One region of the Streptomyces sp. NPDC056169 genome, then DNA from elsewhere that is predicted to be linked to it. Evidence: riboswitches for the same ligand, from Rfam matches in the RefSeq annotation. Region 1 holds a riboswitch; the other holds the start of a gene.

What was found. Region 1 has a riboswitch for cyclic di-AMP ahead of ACFC0G_RS12090 (M23 family metallopeptidase). Riboswitches for the same ligand answer to the same signal wherever they lie in the genome.
Region 2: linked by a shared signal. The riboswitch ahead of ACFC0G_RS07055 (M23 family metallopeptidase) and the one ahead of ACFC0G_RS12090 (M23 family metallopeptidase) in region 1 are both predicted to bind cyclic di-AMP.

What each region holds. Positions count from the first base shown of each region.
Region 1 is NZ_JBHJUO010000006.1:288,140-298,218, reverse strand. It holds gene ACFC0G_RS12115 (ATP-binding protein) at 1-553, opposite strand, end outside; gene ACFC0G_RS12110 (CobW family GTP-binding protein) at 710-1,762, shown strand; gene ACFC0G_RS12105 (DNA topoisomerase (ATP-hydrolyzing) subunit A) at 1,860-4,319, opposite strand; gene ACFC0G_RS12100 (M16 family metallopeptidase) at 4,507-5,853, shown strand; gene ACFC0G_RS12095 (M16 family metallopeptidase) at 5,880-7,247, shown strand; cyclic di-AMP (ydaO/yuaA leader) riboswitch at 7,448-7,611, shown strand; gene ACFC0G_RS12090 (M23 family metallopeptidase) at 7,624-8,406, shown strand; gene ACFC0G_RS12085 (GntR family transcriptional regulator) at 8,602-9,285, shown strand; gene ACFC0G_RS12080 (HPr family phosphocarrier protein) at 9,471-9,752, opposite strand; gene ACFC0G_RS12075 (GNAT family N-acetyltransferase) at 9,928-10,079, shown strand, end outside.
Region 2 is NZ_JBHJUO010000003.1:432,273-442,351, reverse strand. It holds gene ACFC0G_RS07065 (PrsW family intramembrane metalloprotease) at 1-453, shown strand, start outside; gene ACFC0G_RS07060 (aldo/keto reductase) at 450-1,400, opposite strand; gene ACFC0G_RS07055 (M23 family metallopeptidase) at 1,466-2,659, opposite strand; cyclic di-AMP (ydaO/yuaA leader) riboswitch at 2,671-2,817, opposite strand; gene ACFC0G_RS07050 (PP2C family protein-serine/threonine phosphatase) at 3,019-4,233, opposite strand; gene ACFC0G_RS07045 (MFS transporter) at 4,357-5,571, opposite strand; gene ACFC0G_RS07040 (PLP-dependent cysteine synthase family protein) at 5,568-6,668, opposite strand; gene ACFC0G_RS07035 (hypothetical protein) at 6,743-7,126, opposite strand; gene ACFC0G_RS07030 (MerR family transcriptional regulator) at 7,251-7,991, opposite strand; tRNA gene ACFC0G_RS07025 (tRNA-Met) at 8,120-8,193, opposite strand; gene ACFC0G_RS07020 (rhodanese-like domain-containing protein) at 8,245-8,739, opposite strand; gene sigJ (RNA polymerase sigma factor SigJ) at 8,924-9,868, shown strand; gene ACFC0G_RS07010 (DUF1254 domain-containing protein) at 9,972-10,079, shown strand, end outside.

The sequences.
Region 1 (10,079 bases):
CGAGGAGCCGGTCGCGGACGCTGTCGTACTCGATGCCGACGGAGACCGCGCCGACGATCCGGCCGTCCGCGTCGCGCAGCGGCGCCTTGCCGCGCGCCGAGCGGCCGAGGGTCCCGCTGTCGATCTCCATCACCTCGCGCCCGGCGAGGACGGCGCTCGGGTCGGTGGAGACGCGCCGGCCGATCTGGGCGGGGTCGGTGTGCGACCAGCGCACCCCTCGGGTGTCCATGACCACCACGTACTCGGCGCCCGTGGACACCCGGATCCGCTCGGCCTCCGTCTGCACCGGGCCCCGCGCGGAGGGCGGGGTGCCGGTGAGGTCGGCGGCGAGCCCGGGGGAGGCGGTGGTCTCGGCGATGGCCAGGGCCCGCCGCATGGCCTGGTCGTCGAGCTGGGCGCTCAGCGGGGCGAGGAAGAGACCGGTGGCGAGGACGGTCACACCGGTCGCGATGGCCAGCTGCATCAGCAGGACCTGCGCGAACACCCGCCGGGGCCACCCGAACCGCCGACGGCGCGCGAGGGGCCGCGCGGGGCTGGTCTGTGCGGGGCTCATGCCAGAAAAGGTAAGCGGCCGGGACCCGGGACCGGAAATACGGGGCCGCACGGGGGCCCGGGGCACCGCCACCTCCGGGCCGGTGCCGGACGATCCCGCCTATCCTGGGGCTTTCCCACGGCCGTGGGAAGGAACCCGCGACCGGAGGCACGACCCTTGACCACGCAGCAGATCCCCGTCGTCGTCCTCGCCGGGTTTCTCGGGGCCGGGAAGACCACGCTCCTCAACCATCTGCTGCGCAGCGCCCGGGGCACCCGGATCGGGGTCATGGTCAACGACTTCGGGGACATCGGCATCGACGCGATGACCGTCGCGGGGCAGGTGGGCTCCACCGTCTCCCTCGGCAACGGCTGCCTGTGCTGCGCGGTCGACGCGAGCGAGCTCGACGAGTACCTGGAGGTCCTGACCCGGCCCGAGTCCCGGCTCGACGTGATCGTCATCGAGGCCAGTGGGCTCGCCGAGCCGCAGGAACTGGTCCGTATGGTCCTCGCCAGCGAGAACGAGCGGATCGTCTACGGCGGGCTCGTCCAGGTCGTCGACGCGGCCGAGTTCCGGGCCACCCGGCAGCGGCACCCCGAGACCGACCGGCACCTCACGATCGCCGACCTTGTCGTCGTGAACAAGGCGGACCGGGTCTCCGCGGACGAGCTGTCCGCCGTCCGCGAGACGGTGGGCGAGCTCGCCGGGAAGGCCGTCGTGGTCGACGCCTCGCACGGACGGGTCGATCCGGAGCTGCTCTTCGACCGTGTCGTGCCCGAGTACGAGATCGAGGGCCAGATGTCCATCGAGGACATCCTGTACGGCCCCGAGGACGAGGCCCACGCCCACCCGCACGCGGCGTACGAGACGGTCTCCCTGACCGCGCCGACCCCGCTCCACCCGCGCCGGCTCATGGCCTTCCTGGACGGGCGGCCCGAAGGCCTGTACCGGATCAAGGGCTTCGTCGACCTCGGCGCCGCCGACCCCGTCAACCGCTACACGGTGCACGCCGTCGGCCGTTTCCTGCGCTTCTACCCCGAGCCGTGGCCCGCGGGGGAGGAGCGGCTCACCCAGCTCGTCCTGATCGGCTCCGGCATCGACGCCGCCGGCCTGCGCAAGGAGCTCGCCGGATGCGAGCAGAACGGCCCGCAGGACGCCCCCGACGAGCACAGCATGTGGGGCGTCCTGCGGTACGTACGACAGGCGGACGAGGAACCGGACGAGAGCTAGGCTCCCGCTCCCGTCCGGTTCCTCCTCGGCTTCCTCGTCCGGCTTCCCGTCCGGCTTTCCGTCCGGCTTTCCGTCCGGCTTTCCGTCCGACGGAGCGCTAGCTCGCCGGGCCCGCCAGCACCTCGACCGGCTGGGGCAGCGGGACGCCCGAGCCGTCACGGCGCGGGTCCACCTCCGGCAGCGGCACCGGGGTCCCGTTCTTCTGCGCGGCCCGCGCCGGAGTGGCGCCCGCCCAGGCCAGGATCAGGACGTCCTCGCCCTTCAGGAACCGCTGGCAGCGCACACCGCCCGTCGCGCGGCCCTTGCGCGGGTACTGGTCGAAGGGGGTCAGCTTCGCCGACGTACCCGCCGAGGCGTCCAGCGTGCCGGTGGAGCCCGCGACGGTGAAGACCACGGCGTCCACCGCCGGGTCCACGGCCGTGAACGAGAGCACCTCGGCGCCCTGGGTCAGCTTGACGCCCGCCATGCCGCCGGCCGGCCGGCCCTGGGGCCGTACCTGCGCGGCCGGGTAGCGCAGCAGCTGGGCGTCGGAGGTGATGAAGACCAGGTCCTCCTCGCCCGTCCGCAGCTCGGTCCCGCCGACGATCCGGTCGCCGTCCTTGAGGGTGATGACCTCCAGCTCGTCCTTGTTCGCCGGGTAGTCCGGCACCACGCGCTTCACCACGCCCTGCAGCGTGCCGAGGGCGAGACCCGGCGAGGACTCGTCGAGCGTGGTCAGGCAGACCACCGACTCGTCCGCCTCCAGGGACAGGAACTCCGAGAGCTGGGCGCCGCCCGCGAGGCTGGGGGCGGCCGCGGTGTCCGGGAGCTGCGGCAGGTCGATCACCGCGACCCGCAGCAGCCGGCCGGACGAGGTCACCGCGCCGACGTCACCGCGCTGGGTGGCGGCCACCGCCGACACGATCAGGTCGTGCTTGGTGCGCGGCGCGTCCGGCTCGGCCGGCGGCAGCTCCGCCGTCGCCGTACGGGCCAGCAGACCCGTCGAGGAGAGCAGCACCCGGCACGGGTCGTCCGCGACCTCCAGGGGGACGGCCGCGACGGGCGCGCCCGCCGATTCGAGCAGGACGGTCCGCCGGTCGGTGGCGAACTTCTTGCCGACCGCGGCCAGTTCCGCCGAGACCAGCTTCCGCAGCTCCGCGTCGGAGTCCAGGATGCCGGTCAGCTCGTCGATCTCGCCGTTGAGCCGGTCGCGCTCGGTCTCCAGCTCGATGCGGTCGAACTTGGTGAGGCGGCGCAGCGGGGTGTCCAGGATGTACTGCGTCTGGATCTCGCTCAGGGAGAAGCGCTCCTTCAGGCGCTCCTTGGCCTGGGCGGAGTTGTCGCTCTCCCGGATGAGCCGGATGACCTCGTCGATGTCGAGGAGCGCGACGAGCAGGCCCTCCACCAGGTGCAGCCGGTCGCGCTTCTTGGTCCGGCGGAACTCGGAGCGGCGCCGGACGACCTCGAAGCGGTGGTCGAGGTAGACCTCCAGGAGCTCCTTGAGGCCGAGCGTGAGTGGCTGACCGTCCACCAGCGCCACGTTGTTGATGCCGAAGGACTCCTCCATCGGCGTCAGCTTGTAGAGCTGCTCCAGGACCGCCTCCGGCACGAAGCCGTTCTTGATCTCGATGACGAGACGCAGGCCGTGGTTGCGGTCCGTGAGGTCCTTGACGTCGGCGATGCCCTGGAGCTTCTTGGAGCCGACGAGGTCCTTGATCTTGGAGATGACCTTCTCGGGGCCGACCGTGAAGGGCAGCTCGGTCACGACGATGCCCTTGCGGCGCGCCGTCACGTTGTCCACGGTGGCCGTGGCGCGGATCTTGAACGTGCCGCGGCCGTTCTCGTACGCGTCCTTGATGCCGGACAGGCCGACGATCCGGCCGCCGGTCGGCAGGTCGGGGCCGGGCACGAAGCGCATCAGCGTCTCGAGGTCGGCGCCCGGGTGGCGGATCAGGTGGCGGGCCGCCGCGATCACCTCGCCGAGGTTGTGCGGCGGCATGTTCGTCGCCATGCCGACCGCGATCCCGGACGCGCCGTTGACCAGCAGGTTCGGATAGGCGGCGGGCAGTGCCACCGGCTCCTGCTCCTGGCCGTCGTAGTTCGGCGTGAAGTCGACCGTGTCCTCGTCGATGGACTCGGTCATCATCAGCGCGGCCGGAGCCATCCGCGACTCCGTGTACCGCATGGCGGCGGGCGGGTCGTCGTTGCCGAGGGAGCCGAAGTTGCCGTGGCCGTCGACGAGGGGCAGCCGCATGGAGAAGGGCTGCGCCATGCGGACCATGGCGTCGTAGATGGACGCGTCGCCGTGCGGGTGGAGCTTGCCCATCACCTCGCCGACGACGCGGGCGCACTTCACGAACCCGCGGTCGGGCCGGAGCCCCATCTCGCCCATCTGGTAGACGATGCGGCGCTGGACGGGCTTCATGCCGTCGCGGGCGTCGGGGAGAGCGCGCGAGTAGATCACCGAGTACGCGTACTCGAGGAAGGAGCCCTGCATCTCGTCGACGACGTCGATGTCGAGGATCCTCTCCTCGTACGCGTCGTCCGGCGGCGGTGTCTTCGTGCTGCGGCGGGCCATCGCGGCTGCGGCTCCTTCACCAACAAGGTTGATCTGACGCGGACCATTGTGGACCGTGCCACCGACAACGCCGACCGCGACCCGGAAGAGGGACATCTGGAAGGGGCGGGAACTTCGCCAGGTGTCGGCGCGCTTGCATACAGTGGCAGGACTTTTTCACATCGCGATCGAAGGGACGTACATGCCCATGGGTCACACGGCCACGGCCGAGGCCGGCTCCGGCGGCCTGACAGCGACCGAGCACCGGTTGGCGAACGGCCTGCGCGTGGTGCTCTCGGAGGACCACCTGACCCCGGTCGCCGCGGTCTGCCTCTGGTACGACGTCGGTTCGCGCCACGAGGTCGAGGGCCGCACGGGCCTCGCCCACCTCTTCGAGCACCTGATGTTCCAGGGCTCGAAGCAGGTCCAGGGGAACGGGCACTTCGAGCTGGTGCAGGGCGCGGGCGGCTCGCTCAACGGCACGACGAGCTTCGAGCGCACCAACTACTTCGAGACCATGCCCACCCACCAGCTGGAGCTCGCGCTCTGGCTGGAGGCCGACCGCATGGGCTCGCTGCTCGCCGCCCTGGACGACGAGTCCATGGAGAACCAGCGGGACGTCGTCAAGAACGAGCGCCGCCAGCGGTACGACAACGTGCCGTACGGCACGGCCTTCGAGAAGCTGACCGCGCTGGCCTACCCGGAGGGCCACCCGTACCACCACACGCCGATCGGCTCCATGGCCGACCTGGACGCGGCGACGCTGGAGGACGCGCGGGCCTTCTTCCGCACGTACTACGCGCCGAACAACGCGGTGCTTTCGGTCGTCGGCGACATCGACCCGGAGCAGACCCTCGCCTGGGTCGAGAAGTACTTCGGCTCGATCCCCTCCCACGACGGCAAGCTGCCCCCGCGTGACGGCTCGCTGCCCGACGTCATGGGCGGGGAGCAGCGTGTGGTCCTCGTCGAGGAGGTCCCGGCCCGCGCGCTCATGGCCGCCTACCGGCTGCCGCACGACGGCACGCGCGAGTGCGACGCCGCCGACCTGGCCCTGACGGTCCTCGGCGGCGGCGAGTCCTCCCGCCTGCACAACCGCCTGGTCCGCCGGGACCGGACGGCCGTCGCCGCCGGCTTCGGCCTGCTGCGGCTCGCCGGGGCCCCCTCGCTGGGCTGGCTGGACGTCAAGACCTCCGGCGGCGTCGAGGTCCCGCAGATCGAGGCGGCCGTCGACGAGGAGCTCGCCCGGTTCGCCGCCGAGGGCCCCACGGCCGAGGAGATGGAGCGCGCGCAGGCCCAGTTGGAGCGCGAGTGGCTCGACCGGCTCGGCACCGTCGCGGGCCGCGCCGACGAACTGTGCCGGTTCGCCGTGCTGTTCGGCGACCCGCAGCTCGCCCTCACCGCCGTCGACCGGGTCCTCGACATCACCGCGGAGGAGGTGCAGGCGGCCGCCAAGGCCCGGCTGCGCCCCGACAACCGCGCGGTGCTCGTCTACGAGCCGGTGGCCACCGAACAGAGCGAGAGCGACAGCGACGAGGAAGAGGGAGCGGACCAGTGACCGACGCTGCCGTGTCTTTGACGAGCATGGACTTCCACCCGCAGCCCGAGCCGGGCGTCGCCCGGCCCTGGGCCTTCCCGGCCCCGGACCGCGGCTCCCTGGCCAACGGTCTGACGGTGCTGACCAGCCACCGCCCCGGCCAGCAGGTCGTGGCCGTGGAGATCTTCCTGCCGGCCCCGCTGGACGCCGAGCCGGCCGGTCTCGACGGCGTCGCCACGATCATGGCCCGCGCGCTCTCCGAGGGCACGGACCAGCGTGGCGCCGAGGAGTTCGCGGCCGAGCTGGAGCGCTGCGGCGCCACGCTCGACGCGCACGCGGACCACCCGGGCGTACGGGTCTCCCTGGAGGTGCCGGTCTCCCGGCTGCCCAAGGCGCTCGGGCTGCTCTCCGAGGCGCTGATCGCCCCGGCCTTCCTGGACACCGAGATCGAGCGCCTCGTGCGCAACCGCCTCGACGAGATCCCGCACGAGACGGCCAACCCGAGCCGCCGCGCAGCCAAGCAGCTCTCCAAGGAGCTCTTCCCGGCCGCGGCCCGGATGTCCCGGCCGCGTCAGGGCACGGAGGAGACGGTCGCCGCGATCGACGCCGCCGCGGTCCGCGCCTTCTACGAGGCGTACGTCCGCCCCGGCACGGCCACCGCCGTGGTGGTGGGCGACCTGACGGGCGTCGACCTGGAGAAGGTCCTCGCCGAGACGCTGGGCGCCTGGACGGGCGAGCCGGCCGAGGCGCTGCCGATGCCGCCGATCACCGCCGACGACACCGGACGGGTCGTCATCGTCGACCGTCCGGGCGCGGTCCAGACCCAGTTGCTGATCGGCCGGATCGGTCCGGACCGCCACGACAGCGTCTGGGCGGCCCAGGTCCTCGGCACGTACTGCCTCGGCGGCACGCTGACCTCGCGGCTCGACCGGGTCCTGCGCGAGGAGAGGGGCTACACGTACGGCGTGCGGGCCTTCGGCCAGGTGCTCCGCTCGGACGCCGAGGGGAACGGCGCCTCGATGCTCGCCATCAGCGGCTCGGTGGACACCCCCAACACCGGCCCGGCACTTGACGACCTGTGGAAGGTGCTCCGGACCCTCGCGGCGGAGGGCCTCACCGACGCCGAGCGCGAGACTGCCGTGCAGAACCTGGTGGGCGTGGCGCCGCTCAAGTACGAGACGGCCGCCTCGGTCGCCGCGACGCTCGCCGACCAGGTCGAGCAGCACCTCCCGGACGGCTACCAGGCCCAGTTGTACGCGCGGCTCGCCGAGACGGGCACGGTCGAGGCGACCGCCGCCGTGGTCAACGCCTTCCCGGTGGACCGGCTCGTCACCGTGCTCGTGGGCGACGCGGCGGAGATCGCGGAGCCGGTGCGTGCGCTCGGCATCGGTGAAGTCACCGTCGTGACCGGCTGATCGCCCGCGCCGATCACCGGCGGAAGGCCTCGACGTCCCGCTTTCGCCGAGGCCTTCCGTTTTGTCCGGATTGGGGGCAAGGGTGACCGTCTGCCCTGTGGCATGTCTTACAAACAGGCGTGTCTGTTTGGTGATTGAAAGACGATCCGCATAGCGTCGGTCCGGCTGTTCGTCAGTGCACGTGCCGCAGTCGCGGCAGCGGACAGTCATCGCCGAGTCCCCGTCAGGCGCGAGCCTGGGGAGCCGGGGACCCACACAGTCCCTGGGGTGAATCGGGCGCCTTCGCCATGTGCGGAGGGGCTCGTAGGAGACCTTCCTGCTCCGAACCCGTCAGCTAACCCGGTAGGCGAGAAGGAAGGAAAGGATCAGCCCCTACATGGCGTTCACCCGTGCCACCGGGAAGCATCGTGGTCCGAGCCGGATGGCGCGCCGCAGCGTGGGCATCGCCGGCGTAGCGACGCTCGCCACCACCGGCGTCATCGGAACCTTCGCCTCCCCGGCGCTCGCCGCCGACACGGACAACCGCTCCGTCGAGGACACCGGCCTCACGCAGGTGATCACCGAGGACTCGCTCGCGGACCGGATCGACGCCCAGGCCGCCGCCCAGGAGCAGGAGGCCTTCGAGGCCATCGCCAAGGCGAAGGCCCAGGCCGAGGCTCGTGCCGAGGCGAAGCGCAAGGCCGAGGCCCGCGCCAAGGAAGTCCGCGAGGACCGCGAGCGCGCCGCCCGCGAGGCCGAGCGCCGCCGCCTCAACTCCTTCCAGCTCCCCGTGGCCGGCTCGTACGTCACCACCGGGTACAAGACCGGCGGCTCGCTCTGGTCCTCCGGCAGCCACTCCGGCATCGACTTCCACGCCTCCTACGGCAGCTCGGTCGTCTCCGTCGGCTCCGGCACCGTCGTCGAGGCCGGCTGGGGCGGCGCGTACGGCAACAACATCGTCATCCAGATGAACGACGGCACGTACACCCAGTACGGTCACCTCTCGTCCATCGGGGTCTACGTCGGCCAGACCGTCGAGCCGGGCCAGCAGATAGGCATCTCGGGCTCGTCCGGCAACTCGACCGGCCCGCACCTCCACTTCGAGGCGCGGACGAGCTCCGAGTACGGCTCCGACCTGAACCCCATCTCGTACCTCCGCGCCCGCGGCGTCAGCCTCTGACACCCGGCGGATCGCGTCGCAAAAGCCCCGGCTCGTACTGAGCCGGGGCTTTTCGCTGCCCGAAACATATCGCCGGATTCCATGGGGCCATCGGAAATTCCGGCCTGCTGCAATAGAGTCGCAGGACACTTGCGGAACAGACGCAGAACAGGCGTCGCTCGAATTGTCTCTCGCGGATCAAGGCGGAGGTCGGACATGCGCGTTCCCGCGCAATCGGTATGCACGGCGATCCGGGACGACATCGTCTCCGGTGTCTTCGAGCGGGGCGCGCGGCTGACCGAGGAGCAGCTCGCGCGACGCTACGGGGTCTCCCGCGTCCCGGTCCGCGAGGCCCTGCGCACCCTGGAGTCCGAGGGCTTCGTCGTCACCCGCCGCCACGCCGGCGCCCATGTCGCCGAGCCCACGGAGCAGGAGGCGGCCGATCTGCTCGACATGCGGGCCCTGCTCGAACCCCTGGGCGCCGCCCGCGCCGCGCAGCGCCGCACCGAGGCACACCTGAAGGTGTTGCGCGGCCTGGTCAGACTGGGTCAGGAGCGGGCCAGGCGCGGCCAGGGCGAGGACCTGCGCTCACTCGGCGGCTGGTTCCACGAGACGCTCGCGCAGGCCTCCGGCAGTCCGGCCCTGACGGCGCTGCTCACCCAGCTGCGGCACAAGATCGCCTGGATGTACGCGGTCGACCAGCCCGCCCACGCCGTGGAGGCCTGGTCCGAGCACGGCGCCATCGTGGACGCGGTCGCGCGGGGCGACGCCGAGCGGGCCAGGGCGCTGACCGCGCTGCACGCGGAGCGCTCGCTGGGGCTGCACCGGCTCAAAAAGCCGGAGCGCGGGCGCGTGAGGGTTTCGCAACATGTCGTCAACACGGCGAGCGGCCGGAATTAACATGCGCACCGTATACAAAGAAGAGAAATTCGCTGGAGCCGAATTGTGCTGCCTGAAAACATCGGCATCGGAAGGCTCCAGAGGATTCCGGAAGGTTCCGTGAGTTTCCGTAAGTTTCGGAAAAGCGAAAACCGCGGCTGCCGGAATTCCGGCGGCCGCGGTCTCGTCGTACGGGAAAGGCGGGGTCAGACGGTCTCGGGGAGCTCGTCGAGCCCCTCGGCGACCAGCTTCGCGAGACGGTCCAGCGCGGCCTCGGCGCCGTCGGCGTCCGAAGCGAGGGTGATCTCCTCGCCGCCCTGCGCGCCCAGGCCGAGCACCGCGAGCATCGAGGCGGCGTTCACGGGGTTGCCGTCGGACTTGGCGATCGTCACCGGAACGCCGGAAGCCGTGGCGGCACGGACGAAGATGGACGCGGGGCGGGCGTGGAGGCCCTCGGCCCAGCCGACGTTGACGCGGCGCTCAGCCATGGTGTTGCCCTTCAAGTCTCAAGCGGGTTGTCTAGACCAGTCTCTCACGGGACGCGCGGTGCTCGTGCCGACCTTCGGCCCGGATCGGACCGCCTTTCGGTCCTCCCCACCTTGCACGGCACGCCCCTGCCGCGCGACCGGTGCCGGTGTCGTACACCGGCCGTAGGCTGGCCCCATGCAGAGCGCGTCGGAGCAGTCGGAAGCGGCGGATCGACCGGCATCACCGGAGCACGCCTATCCCGATCACTGGGAGGCCGACGTGGTGCTCCGGGACGGCGGCACCGCGCGCATCAGGCCCATCACCGCCGATGACGCCGACCGGCTGGT
Region 2 (10,079 bases), on a different contig from region 1:
GCCGTGTACGGCGGCTTCATGGTCCCCGCCTTCGGTCTGCTGACCTGGCTCGCGGTGTGGAGCCGGCAGCGCGAGCTGCGCACGATATCCGGGGAGCTCCCGGCGTACGCGGCGGCCGGCTGGCTCTCCCCCGCCGAGCCGCTCGCGCTCTCCTCGATGCGCGCCCGCCAGCTGGCCCGCGCCTTCGCCGCCCGGACGTACGGTCCTCCGGCGGCGCAGGCCGTCGGCGAGTACGAGTCCTTCGCGACGACCCTCGCGTTCCTCCGGGACCGGGCCCGGCGCGGTACGGCCGGGCCCGACTTCCCGGCCCGGGAGGAGGAGCTCCTGCACCACCTCTGGCAGCGCCGGGCGGTCGCCTCCCCCGCGCTCACGTACGCGGCGCGGGCGACGGGCCGGGTGTGGGCGCCGCCGCAGTACCTGGACTACGGCGGCTACAACCCGTACCGAAGCTAGGCGGTGGCCGAGGCCTCCGTGAGGAGCGCCAGGTCGGCCTCCGTCAGGGTGAGGTCCGCGGACGCGACCAGGGCCGGGAGCTGCTCGACCGTACGGGCCGAGGCGATCGGCGCGGCGACGGTCGGCCGGGAGGCGAGCCAGGCGAGGGCGACGGTGGCGAGCTCGGCCTCGTGCGCCTCGGCGACCGCGTCGAGCGCGGAGAGCACGGCCCGGCCGCGGTCGGTCTCCAGGTGGCCGCCGGCCCCGGAGGCGCGGACGCTGTCGACTTCGGTGCCGGGGCGGTACTTGCCCGTGAGGAAGCCGGCGGCGAGACCGTAGTACGGGACGGCGGCGAGTCCGGCGCTCTCGACGGTCTCCAGGAGCGGGCCCTCGTAGGTGTCGCGCGAGACCAGGTTGTAGTGCGGCTGGAGCGCGACGTACCGGGCGAGGCCCTCGGCCTCCGCGAAGTCGAGGGAGGCGCGCAGCCGCTCCGGGGAGATGTTGGAGGCGGCGACGGCGCGGACCTTGCCGTCCTTCACGAGCTGGTCGAGGGCGGTGACGATCTCCTCGACGGGGACGGTCTCGTCGTCGAAGTGCGTGTAGTACAGGTCGATGTGGTCGGTGCCGAGGCGGCGCAGCGACTCCTCGGCGCCCGCCTTGATGGTGGTGGCGGAGAGCCCCTTGAAGTGGGGGTGGGCGCCGACCTTGGTGGCGACGACGATGTCGTCGCGGTTGCCGCGGGAGGCGAGCCAGCGGCCGATGACGGTCTCGGACTCGCCGCCTTCGTTGCCCTCGGCCCAGGCGGAGTAGACGTCCGCGGAGTCGACGAAGTTTCCGCCGGCGGCGGCGTAGGCGTCGAGGACGGCGAAGGACTGTGCCTCGTCGGCGGTCCAGCCGAAGACGTTGCCGCCCAGGGCGAGCGGGAAGACGTGCAGGTCGGAAGAGCCCAGCGTGCGGAGAGAAGTCATGGGGTGATCAACCCTCCGCGCCACCGGGCGTATTCCGCTTGGGACGTCCCGAGGCCTTCAGGGCCTCAGACCGGCAGGCCCTTGGAGCGGAGCCAGGCCGCCGGGTCGATGCCGTCGCCGCCCGAGGTGTGGACCTCCATGTGGAGGTGGGCGCCGGTGACGTTGCCGGTGGCGCCGACGCGGCCGATCGTCTCGCCGGTGGTCACGGTCTGGCCCGCGGCGACCGTCATGGAGGAGAGGTGGGCGTACCAGATCTCGGTGCCGTCCTCCATCTCCAGGACGACGCGGTAGCCGTAGGAGCCGGACCAGCCCGCCGACTTGACGGTGCCGCTGTGGACGGCCTTCAGCGGGGTGCCCGTGGGGGCGGCGAAGTCGAGACCGGTGTGGTAGCCGGAGGACCACATCGAGCCGGACTGCATGTAGGTGGCGCTGAGGGAGTACGAGGAGAGGGGCATCGAGTAGCTGGCGGCGAGCTGGGCGAGGCGCTCGGCCTCGGCGGCCGCGGCCTTCCGCTCGGCCTCCGCCTTGGCTTCCGCCTCCGCCTTCGCCTTGGCCTCCGCTTCGGCCTTGGCCTTCGCCTCGGCGGCCGCCTTCTCCGCCGCTTCGGCCTTGGCCGCGGCCTCGGCCGCCGCCTTCTCGGCCGCCGCCTTCTCCGCTGCGGCCTTTTCGGCGGCGTCGGCGGAGGCCTGCTGCTGCTCGGCCTGCTGGAGGATGCGGGCGCGGAGGACCTCGCCGGCGTCGGCGACATCGGCGGCCGTGGCCGTCCCTGCCTGCGGGGTGTACGTGGCCTGGGCGGTCCGGGCGGTCGTCCCGGTCCCGGCCGTCGTGTCGGCTGCCGGGGTGACGTACGTGGCGGCGGTGAGCGGGTGCGCGTTCCCGCCGGTCGCCTCGATGGTGTCGCGGATCTGCTCGTCGGCGTCGTCGGCGAACAGCTCGCCGACGCCGGGGAGGTCCTCGGCGGCCGGGAGGTTCAGGTCGGCGAGGTCCGGGAGGTCGGGGAGCGATATCGCGACCGGCGGCTTCTCCTGCGCGGTGGCGAGACCGCCCGCGCCGACGGCCGCGATGACGCCGACGCCGAGGACGGTGGAGGAGCGGGCGAAGTTGGAGCGCTGCTTGACGACCCGGTGCCGGCCGCCGGAGCGGCTCTCGGCGCGGAGGGAGCCCTCGGTGGGATTCCACTCGGTGTCCGGAGCGGCAGGACCCGCACCACCACCGAAGGCATCGAAGGGGGCTTCGGGTGCGGGAGTGTTGGACGCCACGGAGGCGCGCTCCTTTCCTTCCTTCTCGCCTACCGGGTTAGCTGACGGGTTCGGAGCAGGAAGGTCTCCTACGGGCACGGTCGCACGGGTGCGAAGGGCCCGATTCACCCCAAGTAGTGGTTCCCCGGTTCCTTTTCAGGATTCGGCGCGTGCGCACGGTGCCGTCTCTTGCGACGGTTGTGACGACCGCGCTGCGTTATCGAACGTTAATAGACAGGGGGGTCCGATTCCAAGCTGTTCCCGGTGATCATTCATTGAATTGGTCGGGAATCGCCCGAGTTGACCCCCCTTCAGAAAGGCGCCGCCAAACCCCCACGATCTGACGTTATGTCAATTGTTATCGGAGTGACACTCCTCGACTACGCCTGGTGACCGGTCCGGTCCGGCGGCACCGGCGGCACCACCGGCATCGTCCTGCGCCTCTCCTGCTGCCCCGCCGCCGGCCGGCTCAGCGCGAGCAGCGCCATGTCGTCCGTCGACGCGCCGCCCGTGTGGAGCCGTACGTCGTCCACGAGCGCGTCGAGCAGCTCCTCGGGCCCCGGGAAGATCCGCCCGGCGAGGCGGGACGCCGGGTCGTAGAAGACGCCCGCCGTGTTCCGCGCCTCCGAGAGGCCGTCCGTGTAGAACAGCAGCGTCGCGCCGGGCGGGTACGGCCGCTCCTCGGCCCGGTCCGGCCACGCCGCCAGCTCGCCCATGCCGAGCGGCAGCGCCGGCTCCGCCGGATCCAGCACGTCCAGGCTGCCGTCCACGTACAGCAACAGCGGTGGCGGATGGCCCCGGTTGACGACCCGTACGGTCCCGGCGCCGCCCTCGCGGACGCGCGGGATCTCCGCCAGGACGGCCGTCGTGAACCCCTCGAAGGCGTCGAGCCCGTCCCTGCGGGTCCCCTCCCGGGTCAGCGCCCGCTCCAGCCGCTGCGCCACGCCCTCCAGGCTCCGCTCCTGCTCGGCCGCCTCCCGGAACGCCCCGATCACCACGGCGACGGCCTCGACCGCGTCCATCCCCTTGCCCCGGACGTCCCCGACGACGAGCCGCACCCCGTGCGGGGTCTCCTGCACGGCGAACAGGTCGCCGCCGATGAACGCGTCGGCCTGCGCCGCCTCGTAACGGGCCGCGCACTGCAGCCCGTCGATCCGCTCGGCGGGCGTCGGCAGCACCGCCTTCTGCGCGGTCTCCGCGATGACCCGCGCGGAGGCCAGCCGTTCGCCGCTGCGCCGCACGACCCGGTTGATGAGGAGCGCGAGCGCGGAGACGGTGACGACGGTGAGGGCCTCGGTGAGGGCCGGGATGCCCGCCGCGGTGTCGTTGTAGAGGTGGAGGCCGACGGAGGCGAGGACGGCGGCGAGCCCGGTGAGCAGGGTCGTGAGCATCGAGAAGAACGGCGCGGCGATCAGCGGGGCGGCGGAGAAGAGCGGCGCGGCGGTGTACGCGGGCGGCGTCAGCACGTCGAAGACGACACCGCCCACGATGATCAGCGGGGGCAGCGCGCGGAGGAAGCGCCGGGCCCCGCCGTACGGGCCGCGGCCCTCGCCGCCCCGCCGCCCGCGACCCGCTGCTCCTAGGGGGTGCCCCACCTGTGCTCTCCTGCCCGGTCCGTACCGGCCACGGTGATCCGTACCGCGCCCTCCCAGGGTGGCCGCCGCCGCACCCGGCGGCGACCTCCACGGGGCCGACTGGCGTACGCCCCCGGACACCCCCTAGGGGGTGTCCGGGGGCGCCGCGAGGCGGCCGCCGCGGGCGAGGAGGGCGACCGCCGCCGCGCACACTAGGCCCACCGCGCACAGCGTCAGCCACGGCACCGCCGACCAGCCGGTGACGTCGAGCAGCGCGCCCGTGCCCAGGTTCCCGAGGGTGATCCCGATCCCGCAGACCGTGTTGTAGAGCCCGTAGTGGGTGGCCACCCAGCGCCCCCGGGAGAGGGCGACGACGGTGTCCATCTCGTACGGGTAGAGCACGGCGTTCGCCACGGCCAGGACCGCCGCGCACAGCAGCAGCCCGGCCACGCCCCGGCCCAGGGCCACCGGGACCAGGAAGGCCCCGCCCATCAGCGCGAGCCCGAGGACCAGACACCGCTCGCGGTCGAGGCGGCGCCGGCACCAGGCCGTGATCCGCAGCTGCCCTGCGAGCGCGACCAGCGCCGACACGACGAACAGCGCCGTCGTGAGCCCCGTGCCCTCCGCCGCGAGCGGCAGCGCCAGATAGACCTGGAAGGACAGCACGTACGAGCCGGTCATGGCGAGCGAGAAGAGCCAGAAGGTCCGGTGGGAGAGGACCGTACGGAACTGCCCCCGCTCCCCCCGGCCCCCGGACACGCCCCGTACGGGCAGATGCCGGAGCTGCACGAGGGTCAGGCCGGCGAACAGGACCGCCGCCACCGTGCACGTCAGCCGGAACGACACCCCGGTGAGCGCCACCCCGACGAGCGGCCCGAGCAGGATGCCCGCCTGGTAGTACGCGTTGAACAGCGCGAAGGCCTGTACGCGCCGCTCCTCCCCGGCCTCGGCCGCGAGGCAGGCCCGGACCGCCGGGTTGAACAGCGCCCCCGCGAGCCCGGTCGCGAGCGAGGCGGCGATCAGCATCGGCAGCGACTGCGCGAAGGCGAGCGCCCCGAAGCCGACGGTCCGCAGCGCGCAGCCGGACACGATCAGCGGTTTGAAGCCGAGCCGGTCGGCGAGCGCCCCGCCGACCAGGAACATGCCCTGCTGGGAGAGGTTCCGGGCGCCGAGGACGAGCCCGACCGCCCAGGCCGCCATGCCGAGCCCGTCCGCGAGGTGCGCGGCCAGGAACGGCATGAGCATGTAGAAGCCGAGGTTGATGGTGAGCTGGTTGAGGAAGAGCAGCCGTACGGCCGGATCGAAGGTACGGCTCTGCTTCCAGAGGCCTCCCTGCGGAGGCGCGGTCGCGAGGCTCACCGGCCCAGCCCCGCCCGGTGCGCGGCCTCGGGGCCCATGACGTCACGGCCCGTGGCCGTACGGCCCGTGGCCTCGCGGTCCAGGACCTTGCGGGTCCAGCCGTCGACGGGCGTGTCCGGCGCGTACGCGACCGGGTCCTCCCGCACCGGCCCGTCGAGGAGCCCGTGCGCCGCGCAGAACTCGTCGTTGAAGACGGTGTCGAAGTACCGCTGCGGCCCGTCGGGGAAGACGGCCGCGATCCGCGTCCCGCGCGGCCGGGTGCGGGCCAGCCATCCGGCGACGAGCGCGACCGCGCCCACGCTCCAGCCGCCGGTGGCGAACTGACGGGAGGCCAGGCGGCGGGCCGCCCGTACCGCCTCGGCGGGCGCCACCCAGTGGACCTCGTCGAACGCCCCGTGGTCCACGTTGGCCGGGTGGATGGAGGAGCCGAGGCCGCGCATCAGCCGCTCCCCGGCCGGCAGGCCGAAGACGGTGGAGCCGACCGAGTCCACGCCGACCAGTTCGAGCGCGGGGCTGCCGGTGGCGCGCAGCGCGCGGGCGATCCCGGCCGAGTGCCCGCCGGTGCCGACCGCGCAGACGAGGACGTCGATCCGGTCGAGCTGCTCGGACAGCTCGGCGGCGAGCCCGGTGTAGGCGTCGCAGTTGTCGGGGTTCCCGTACTGGTTGGGCCACCAGGCCCCGTCGAGGCGCACGAGCAGCTCGGCGACCAGGTCCATCCGGGCCTGCTGCCAGCCGCCCAGCGGGCTGGGCTCGGCGGCGACGTGGACCTGTGCGCCGTGGGCGACGAGCATCCGCTCGACGATCGGTTCGAGGCCGGGGTCGGTGACGACGTGCACGGGGTGGCCGTGCAGCACGCCGGCGAGGGCGAGTCCGAGGCCGAGCGTCCCGGAGGTCGACTCGACGATCGGGGCGCCGGGCCGCAGCTCACCGCGGCGGCGGGCCTGCTCGACCATGTAGAGGGCGGCGCGGTCCTTGATGCCGCCGAAGTTGAAGCCTTCGAGCTTGGCCCAGTAGCCGTCGTCGGTCCAGAGCACCGGGGTGTTGCCGACGGTCGGGACGGCGACGGGCAGGGTCGTGCCGGAGAGCGGATTGCGCATGGGAGATACGTCCTTGAGGTGGTACGCCGGAAGGAACCTGGTCACGCGGGTGCGAGGGCACCCGTGGACCCGGCTCAGTTCCGGTCCACTCCGAGGGCGATCAGCAGACGGCCCGGCTCGGGGCCGGGTCCCGCTCTGCCCCGGACGCAGCGCGCGCGGGGGTCGGTGCGGAGGTCCGCCGCGTACGAGGACGGGGTGACGGCCCCGGCCGAGACGTACGGCGCGGCTAGCTGCGGGGCGACGGTCTGCGCGGGCAGGTGGGCGTCGAAGGACCAGGCCTCCCCGGGCTGGTCGCAGCCGTGCGGCAGGGCGGGAGCGGAGACGACCGCGGTGCCGGAGGCGGGCAGGACGTGCCCGTGCGCTCCGTGGCAGACGCTCATCAGGAGGGCGAGGAGCGCGAGCAGGACGAGGACGGCGGGCGCCCGCCGTCGTACGTCACGCACAGACTCGTCACTCATGGTGTGCGCGAGACTACGGTGGGGTGTCGCGCACCGGCAAAGCGACGGGCGCGGTTTTGGCCACCGTTTACTTCCGACTACTTCGGATTACTTCCGGCCGCTCCGAGCACTTCCGGCGCGGTGGCTACAGGTTCCGCTCCGCGTAGACCGCCATCGCGTCCCGCACGAGGAGCGCGGTGCCCTCGCCGTGCTTGTCGTAGTTCGCGGTGAAGCGCGGGTCGTCGACGTACATGCGGCCGAGCCCGATCACGTACTCCTTGGTCGGGGTCGAGGTGGCCGACAGCCAGGCGATCTGGCGCCGCGTGATCGCCTGCACCTCGTCACTGTCGGCGGCCAGGCCGTCCCGTGCCGCCTGCCCGAAGTCGCGGGCGATGCCGGCCTGCTCGTCGAGGAAGGCCTTCCTCCCCTCCGCGTCGAGCGAGCGCCACCAGCGGTCGCCCTTCTCGTACGCCGCGCGGCCCCAGCGTTCGGTGACCTCCTCCTCGTACCGCGTGTGGTCGAAGCCGTCGAAGACTTCCTCTGCCATGAGCTCTTCTCCCTTCTCGGTCTTGTGGAGAGTGGTGCGGACGGCCTCGATCTGCCGGCCGATGCGCTCCCGCTCCTGCTCCAGGAGGAGCAGATGGGTGCGGAGCGCGGCGGACGGGTCGCTCTGCCCCTTCAGGACCTCGGCGATCGCGGGCAGCGAGAGCCCCAGCTCGCGCAGCAGCAGGATGCGCTGCAGACGCACGAGCGCCGCCTGGTCGTAGTACCGGTAACCGTTCGCGCCGATCCGGCTCGGCTCCAGCAGTCCCCGCTCGCCGTAGTGGCGGAGGGTGCGGCTGGTGGTGCCGGCCTTCTTGGCGATCTCCTGGATCGACCACTCCATGCCGACCACGCTAAATCTTGACGTCGCGTCAAGGTCAAGCGGAGAAGTGCGGGGGCGCAGGCGCGCATGTCCGCGGGAACGACGAAGGCCCGGATCCACAAGGATCCGGGCCTTCGTTTGCTACTGAGTAGCGGGGACAGGATTTGAACCTGCGACCTCTGGGTTATGAGCCCAGCGAGCTACCGAGCTGCTCCACCCCGCGTCGGTAAACACGACTCTACGTCATGACCGGGGCAAACACGAAATCGGTTTCTCAGCAGCCGCAGTCGTCGGAGTCCACCGGCGCCGTGAGCGGGTCCGCGGTCTTCTCCGCGGGCCCTTCCCACGTCTCGTACGCAAAGCCCTCGCGCACCCAGTACTCGAAACCGCCGAGCATCTCCTTCACCTGGAAGCCCAGCTGGGCGAGGGCCAGCGCGGCGCGCGTGGCGCCGTTGCAGCCGGGGCCCCAGCAGTACGTGACGACCGGCACGGACTTGTCGAGCAGCTGCTCGGCCTGCTCGGGGATGAGCGCGGTCGGCAGGTGGAGCGCGCCGGGGACGTGCCCCTGGTCCCAGGAGGCGGTGGAGCGCGAGTCGATCACGACGAAGCCCGGGTCCGTGCCCTCGGCGGTCGCGGTGGCCAGCGCGGAGGCCACGTCGGAGACGTCGGCGTGGAAGGCGAGGCTGGCGGAGAAGTACGCGGCAGCGGCGGCGGGGGTGGCCGGCAGGGTGCGGAGTACGGGGTTGACCTGCGTCGTTGTCGTCGTCATGGTGATCAATCTACGGACGAGGATCATGGTCCTGAAGTGGTGATTCACGGTGGTCGGGGGGCTCGGCCGGGGAATCCCGGGCGTTCGCCACGGGGCGGCGGGGATCTCACGCAACGAGACCGTTCGGGCCGCCGGAGCGCCGCGGATCGTGTCACATCGGCAGGGTTCCATCCGTCATGACGACATGACGGGACGCGAAGGGGGAGATCGACGAGTGAACGCCGAACTGGACCACGGCAAGGAAGCACTGGCCCGGCGGTTCGAGGCCGACCGCGGCCACCTGCGGGCCGTGGCCTACCGGATGCTCGGCTCGCTGAGCGAGGCGGAGGACGCCGTCCAGGAGGCCTGGTTCAAGCTCAGCCGCACCGACGTCAGCGCGGTGGAGAACCTCAGCGGCTGGCTGACCACCGTCGTCGGCCGCGTCTGCCTCGACATGCTGCGCTCGCGCGGCTCGCGCCGCGAGGACCCGCTGGAGTACTACGTCCCCGACCCCGTCGTCCGTCCCCACGACGCCACCGACCCCGAGCACACGGCGGAGCTGACCGAGTCCGTCGGTCTCGCGCTCCTCGTCGTCCTGGAGACGCTGTCGCCGGCCGAGCGGCTCGCGTTCGTCCTCCACGACATGTTCGCCGTCTCCTTCGACGAGATCGCGCGGATCGTGGACCGCACCCCGGCCGCCACCCGCCAGCTCGCCAGCCGGGCCCGCCGCCGGGTGCAGGACGCCTCGCCCGCCGCGGGGCCGGACGCGCGCCGCCAGCGGGAGATCGCCGACGCCTTCCTCGCCGCCGCGAACGGCGGCGACTTCGAGGGCCTGCTCGCCGTCCTCGACCCCGACGTGGTGCTGCGGGCGGACGGCGGCCGGATCCTCGCGGCCGCGTCCAAGGTGGTGCGGGGCGCCGAGGCCGTCATCTCGCAGGCGCTCCTGTACGCGAAGTTCCGGCAGGCGTCGCTGCCGGTCGTGGCCAACGGCTCGCCCGCGTTCGTCGCGGTCGTCGACGGCCGCCCCACCGTCCTCATGGCGTTCACGATCGCCGAGGACCGGATCGTCGGTCTCCAGATCCTGGCGGACCCGGAGCGGCTCGCCGCGCTCGGCCTCTCGGAGGAGGACCTGGCCCGCGCGACGTTCTGAGCCGGGAGCCCCGCTCGGGGCACACGGCATGCGGGAGGGGATCTTTCGTGCGATTTTGTACGAGTTGATCCCCTCCCGTCCGCCGACCGCGAAGGTGGCCGCTGTGCAACCGACCCCCGAGGAGGCCCGCCGGACGGCGGCCGACGCCTGGATCTGGGGCTACCCGGTCCTCGAGAACTACCGCACGATGTACCCGCAGGCGATCGACGCC